One region of the Streptomyces sp. NPDC045021 genome, then DNA from elsewhere that is predicted to be linked to it. Evidence: predicted binding sites of a transcription regulator. Region 1 holds the regulator's gene; each other region holds the start of a gene.

Region 1 (2,198 bases):
CCCGCGCTGGTGCAGCGGGATCGACTGGCCGGACTGGGTACCCGGCCTGACGTCGATCTCCTCCATGCCGTCGAGCGTCTCCAGCGGGCATTTGGTGCCCAGGGAGGCCGCCGTCATCGGGATGGTGACCGTGCAGTGCAGATCGTCGCCGCGCCGCTGGAAGGTCGGGTGCGGAAGCTCCCGGATCTCGACGTACAGGTCGCCTGCGGGGCCGCCGCCGGGGCCGACCTCGCCCTCGCCCGCCAGCTGGATACGGGTGCCGTTGTCGACGCCCGCCGGGATCTTGACCGTGAGCGTACGGCGGGACCTGACCCGGCCGTCGCCCGCGCACTCGGGGCACGGGGTCGGCACGACGGTGCCGAAGCCCTGGCACTGCGGGCACGGCCGCGAGGTCATGACCTGGCCCAGGAAGGACCGGGTGACCTGCGAGACCTCACCGCGGCCACGGCACATGTCGCAGGTCTGCGCCGCCGTGCCGGGCGCCGCGCCCTCGCCGGAGCAGGTGCCGCACGTCACCGCCGTGTCGACCTGGAGGTCCTTCGTGGTGCCGAAGGCCGCCTCGTCCAGCTCGATCTCCAGCCGGATCATGGCGTCCTGGCCGCGCCGGGTCCGCGACCGCGGCCCGCGCTGCTGGGACTGCCCGAAGAAGGCGTCCATGATGTCGCTGAAGTTGCCGAAGCCGGCACCGAAGCCGCCCGCGCCTCCGCCGCCGGAGGACGACAGGGGGTCCCCGCCCAGGTCGTAGACCTGCTTCTTCGCCGGGTCCGAGAGCACCTCGTACGCGGCGTTGATCTCCTTGAACCGCTCCTGGGTCTTCGGATCCGGATTCACATCCGGATGCAGCTCGCGCGCGAGTCGGCGGAAGGCCTTCTTGATCTCGTCCTGTCCGGCGTCACGGCGCACGCCAAGGACCGCGTAATAGTCCGTGGCCACTTACGACTCCGCCAGGATCTGTCCGACGTAACGTGCCACTGCGCGTACCGCTCCCATCGTTCCGGGGTAGTCCATGCGGGTCGGTCCGACCACACCGAGTTTGGCGACTGCCTCGTCGCCCGAACCGTAGCCGACCGCCACAACGGATGTGGAATTCAAGCCCTCGTGAAAATTCTCATGCCCGATCCGCACGGTCATGCCCGAGTCGTTGGCCTCACCGAGGAGCTTGAGGAGCACCATCTGCTCCTCAAGGGCTTCCATCACCGGCCGGATCGTCAACGGGAAGTCGTGGTTGAAGCGCGTGAGGTTCGCCGCGCCGCCGAGCATGATGCGCTCCTCGGTCTCCTCGACGAGCGTCTCCAGCAGCGTCGCCAGCAGGATCGACACCGACGGCCGGTCGTCGTACTCGAAGCCGTCCGGCAGATCCGCCACCAGCGGCGGGACATCCGCGAACCGGCGGCCCACCACCCGGGCGTTCAACCGGGCCCGCACATCGGCGAGCAGCGTGTCGCTCATCGGCGCCGGGCAGTCGATGAGCCGCTGCTCGACGCGTCCGGTGTCCGTGATGAGGACCAGCATGATCCGCGCCGGGGCCAGCGCCAGCAGCTCGACGTGGCGCACCGAGGAACGGGTGAGCGACGGGTACTGGACGACGGCGACCTGCCGGGTGAGCTGCGCGAGCAGCCGTACGGTGCGGCCCACCACATCGTCGAGATCCACCGCGCCGTCCAGGAAGTTCTGGATCGCGCGGCGCTCGGCGGACGTGAGCGGCTTCACTCCGGCCAGCTTGTCGACGAACAGCCGGTACCCCTTGTCCGTGGGGATCCGGCCCGCGCTGGTGTGGGGCTGGTGGATGTAGCCCTCGTCCTCCAGCGCCGCCATGTCGTTGCGCACCGTGGCCGGCGAGACGCCCAGGCCATGGCGCTCGGTGAGCGCCTTGGAGCCGACCGGCTCCTCCGTGCCCACATAGTCCTGGACGATGGCGCGCAGTACTTCGAGTCTGCGTTCGCTGAGCATCGCGCACACCTCCAGCCGTAGATCCCGCACCAGCACTGCCGTGGCCTGGCACTCATCCGATACGAGTGCCAGCATCCCCCGCAGTCAGTGTACGGCGGAGTAGCAAGGCCCCGGCAAGGGTCGCAACGGTAGCGCGCGGGGAGGGGTCCCCGGCGATAGCGTCACAGTGTGGATACCGCAGAGTCCGGCACCGACGGCTGGGAGCACCTGGCTCCCGGCGTCGCCCGCCGCCGTCTTCCCTTCCTGGA
Region 2 (2,198 bases), on a different contig from region 1:
AAGGCCATGCCCTCGGTGAAGTCCAGCTCCAGGCCGAAGGTGTTGGACTCCTCGACGGTGATGACACCGTCCTTGCCGACCTTGTCCATCGCCTCGGCGATGAGCTCGCCGACCTGCTTGTCCTGGGCGGACAGCCCGGCGACGGCCGCGATGTCTTCCTTGCCCTCGATCGCGCGGGCGGTCTTCAGCAGCTCCTCGGAGACAGCCTTGACCGCGGCGTCGATGCCCTTCTTCAGGGAGGCGGGGGAAGCGCCGGCGGCGACGTTGCGCAGGCCCTCGCGGACCAGTGCCTGGGCCAGCACGGTGGCAGTGGTGGTGCCGTCACCCGCGATGTCGTTGGTCTTGGTCGCCACCTCCTTCACGAGCTGGGCGCCAAGGTTCTCGTACGGGTCGTCGAGCTCGACCTCACGGGCGATGGTGACACCGTCGTTGGTGATGGTCGGCGCGCCGAACTTCTTGTCGATGACGACGTTGCGGCCCTTGGGACCGATCGTCACCTTCACGGTGTCGGCAAGCTTGTTGACGCCACGCTCAAGGGCGCGACGGGCGTCCTCGTCAAACTTAAGGATCTTCGGCACTGCGTCCTACCTCGTCTTTTCCTCGTCAAAGACCAAACCCCGGGCGCCGGGTCAGTAGACACGGATACCCGGGGAAGGTCACGGCTGCTGCTAGTGGTGAAGCAGACCTACTTCTCGATGACCGCGAGAACGTCGCGGGCCGAGAGGACGAGGTACTCCTCGCCGTTGTACTTCACCTCGGTGCCGCCGTACTTGCTGTACAGCACGACGTCGCCGACGGAAACGTCGAGCGGAAGACGGTTACCGTCCTCGAAGCGGCCCGGGCCCACGGCCAGGACGACGCCCTCCTGGGGCTTCTCCTTGGCGGTGTCCGGGATGACCAGGCCGGAGGCCGTGGTCTGCTCAGCCTCGAGCGCCTGGACCACGATGCGGTCCTCGAGCGGCTTGATGGCAACCTTGCTGCTGGCGGTCGTCACGTTCCGACCTCCCCCTTCAAAGGGCTAACGGGAGTGTCTGTCTGGGTGGCGACCTGGTAGGCCCGTCGTCGCGGGTGCCGGACCTGCCCGTCGCTGTTGTGCTGGCACTCGGCAGTGCTGAGTGCCAGAACCGAGACTAGGACGGCTTTAGCACTCGGTCAAGCGGAGTGCCAACGGAGCGCCGCCGGAACGGTGTCGGGTGCCGCCGGTCTGGAGGACAATCGAAGCGTGGATCTTGACGCGTTCTCCTACCTGCTGACCCCCGCCGGGCAGGCCCTGCTGGGGTCGCTGCGCGACTACGACCCCACCCGCGAACTGGCGGAGGCGACCCGGCTGCGCCGCGAGCACCCCGCGGAACTGGTCTCCGCGGCTCTGGGTCAGGCGCGGCTGCGGCAGCGCGCGGAGGCGAAGTTCGGGGCCGACGCGTACCGGATGTACTTCACCCCCGACGGGGTGGAACAGGCCACCCGCACCGAGGTGGCGGAGTACCGCGCGGAGCGCTTCAAGGCACTGGGCGTGCGGCGGCTGGCCGATCTGTGCTGCGGGATCGGCGGGGACGCCATCGCGCTGGCGCGGGCGGGTGTGGCGGTCCTGGCCGTCGACCGGGACCCGCTGACCTGCGCGGTCGCGCGGGCCAATACGGAGTCGCTGGGCCTCGCGGACCTCATCGAGGTGCGCTGCGCCGATGTGACCGAGGTCGCCGTCGGTGGCTACGACGCCGTCTTCGTGGACCCGGCCCGAAGGGGCGGGCGTGGCCGGATCTTCGACCCTGAGGCGTACTCGCCGTCGCTGTCCTGGGCGATCGCGGCGGCCCGCGAGGTGCCGGTTGCCGCGCTGAAGGTCGCGCCGGGCATCCCGCACGAGGCCGTTCCCGACGACGCCGCCGCGGAGTGGATCTCGTACCGCGGCGATGTGAAGGAGGCCGTGCTGTGGTTCGGCAAGAACCCCGGCTCGGTGAGCGCGACCCTGCTGCCGGCCGCCACCACCCTGTGGACCGGCACCCCGCTCCCCGACCCGCCGGCCGGCTCCGTCGGCCGGTATCTCTACGAGCCGGACGGCGCGGTGATCCGCGCGCACCTGGTCGCGGAGGTCGCCGAGCAGCTCGGCGGGCGGCTGATCGACGAGACGATCGCGTACATCACCGCCGACGAGCTGCACCCGACGCCGTTCGCGACTGCGTACGAGATCACCGACGTGCTGCCCT
Region 3 (2,198 bases), on a different contig from region 1:
TGCGGCGGTCACCGAAGCCCGGAGCCTTGACGGCGACGGACTTGAAGGTGCCACGGATCTTGTTGACGACGAGGGTGGAGAGCGCCTCGCCCTCCACGTCCTCCGCGATGATCAGCAGCGGCTTGCCGGACTGCATGACCTTCTCGAGGAGCGGGAGCAGGTCCTTCACGGACCCGATCTTCGAGTTGACGATCAGGATGTACGGGTCGTCGAGCGACGACTCCATACGCTCCAGGTCGGTCGCGAAGTAGGCGGAGATGAAGCCCTTGTCGAAGCGCATGCCCTCGGTGAGCTCAAGCTCGAGCCCGAAGGTCTGCGACTCCTCGACAGTGATGACGCCTTCCTTGCCGACCTTGTCCATCGCCTCGGCGATGAGCTCGCCGATCTGGGTGTCGGCGGCGGAGATGGAGGCCGTCGAAGCGATCTGCTCCTTGGTCTCCACGTCCTTGGCCTGCTCGAGCAGCTGGGCGGAGACGGCCTCGACGGCCTTCTCGATGCCACGCTTGAGGGCCATCGGGTTGGCGCCCGCGGCTACGTTGCGGAGGCCTTCCTTGACGAGGGCCTGGGCGAGAACGGTCGCGGTCGTCGTGCCGTCACCGGCAACGTCGTCGGTCTTCTTCGCGACTTCCTTGACCAGCTCGGCGCCGATCTTCTCGTACGGGTCCTCGAGCTCGATCTCCTTGGCGATGGAAACACCATCGTTGGTGATCGTGGGGGCGCCCCACTTCTTCTCGAGGACGACGTTGCGGCCCTTCGGGCCGAGGGTGACCTTGACGGCGTCGGCGAGCTGGTTCATCCCGCGCTCGAGGCCGCGCCGAGCTTCCTCGTTGAACGCGATGATCTTGGCCATAGAAGTGGTCCTCCCGGACAGGGGTGGATTTCAGTGGACCGCGTGGCGCCCGCGACGGACGGCCTGCCGATCACCGGGCTCTTCCCGGTGCTCGATCGGGCCTCGCCGACCCGGTCCTTCTGTCACTCTCACTGTCAGAGTGCTAACGCCAATGATTAGCACTCGCCCTAGTCGAGTGCAAGCGACTGTGGACAACTCGGGGTCCCGGAGGGGTGCCGCGGGAGGACGCACGAAGGGCCCGCGTCCCTCTCGGGGACGCGGACCCTTCGGCGTGAGTGCGTAGCGCCGTCGGCGACGCTCCGGAGCTTCAGCCGGCCAGGCGGACCATGTCAGCCTGCGGCCCCTTCTGACCTTGCGAGATCTCGAACTCGACCCGCTGGCCTTCCTCGAGGGTGCGGTAGCCGTCCATCTGGATCGCGCTGTAGTGGACGAAAACATCCGCACCACCGTCGACCGCGATGAAGCCGTAGCCCTTCTCCGCGTTGAACCACTTGACGGTGCCCTGAGCCATCCCTAACTCCCCTATTGCTGGCCCTATCGCGAATCCGCACTTCGCGGACCCGGGTCAGACCTCACCCCCGCCAAGGTCGGGGGCGTGCGCCGGAACGCGTCGACCGCGGCCGAATGTATCCGTACGGATGCCCTCTGCAACAGGTCAATCCGACGAGAATTCTGGGCACGACCGATCGGAAATACGGGGAGGAACAATAAGGATCCGGGGCAACTCGGACTGGACATACTTCGCCTACACGACAATCGTCTCGCGAATTTGGCGATAAATCGTCGCGCCGAGTAAGGGGCCGGGCGGGAGTCCACCGCAACTGTACCTCGATTCAACTACCGCCCCACACACAGATGCCCCGCCCACCACAGGGTGAACGGGGCATGAGTCCGTGCCGGACTGGGTAGGGACGGAGGTCAGCCTCCGGCTACCGCCGGAATGATCGAGACATTCGCGCCGTCCGGAACCGACGTCTGCAGACCCTCGGAAAAGCGCACGTCATCGTCATTCACATAAACGTTCACGAAGCGACGCAGCTTGCCCGTGTCATCGAGAACGCGCGCCGAAATACCTGTGTGGTTCTTCTCCAGCGACTCAAGGATCTCGGAGAGCGTCGAACCCTCGGCCGGAACTTCTGACTGGCCGCCGGTATACGTGCGGAGAATGGTCGGAATACGAACAGAAGCACTCATGCGAGGCCAGCCTCTCGGAACGCGGCAAGGGTCGGACGGATGACGGCGGTCGGGCCGGTGGTCGGAGCGACCGCGTCGAGGGTCTTCAGGCCGTCACCGGTGTTGAGGACGACGGTCTCCAGGGCCGGGTCGAGCTGACCGGTCTCGATGAGCT

The links. Region 1 encodes HrcA, which represses chaperone genes, less so after heat shock. Its sites were predicted from a motif close to TTNGCACTCNGNNNNNCNGAGTGCNAA; they were not measured.
Region 2: a site for HrcA is predicted at 1,142-1,168, ahead of groES (co-chaperone GroES). Genes of this name have one in related genera too.
Region 3: a site for HrcA is predicted at 1,006-1,032, ahead of groL (chaperonin GroEL). Genes of this name have one in related genera too.

What each region holds. Positions count from the first base shown of each region.
Region 1 is NZ_JBWKIQ010000003.1:466,776-468,973, reverse strand. Features, by position in the region: gene dnaJ (molecular chaperone DnaJ) at 1-933, opposite strand, end outside; gene hrcA (heat-inducible transcriptional repressor HrcA) at 934-1,950, opposite strand; gene AC07DC_RS13330 (MBL fold metallo-hydrolase) at 2,119-2,198, shown strand, end outside.
Region 2 is NZ_JBWKIQ010000006.1:235,313-237,510, reverse strand. Features, by position in the region: gene groL (chaperonin GroEL) at 1-578, opposite strand, end outside; gene groES (co-chaperone GroES) at 686-994, opposite strand; gene AC07DC_RS20315 (THUMP-like domain-containing protein) at 1,223-2,198, shown strand, end outside.
Region 3 is NZ_JBWKIQ010000002.1:773,032-775,229, reverse strand. Features, by position in the region: gene groL (chaperonin GroEL) at 1-850, opposite strand, end outside; gene AC07DC_RS10695 (cold-shock protein) at 1,158-1,361, opposite strand; gene AC07DC_RS10690 (ubiquitin-like small modifier protein 1) at 1,769-2,044, opposite strand; gene thrC (threonine synthase) at 2,041-2,198, opposite strand, start outside.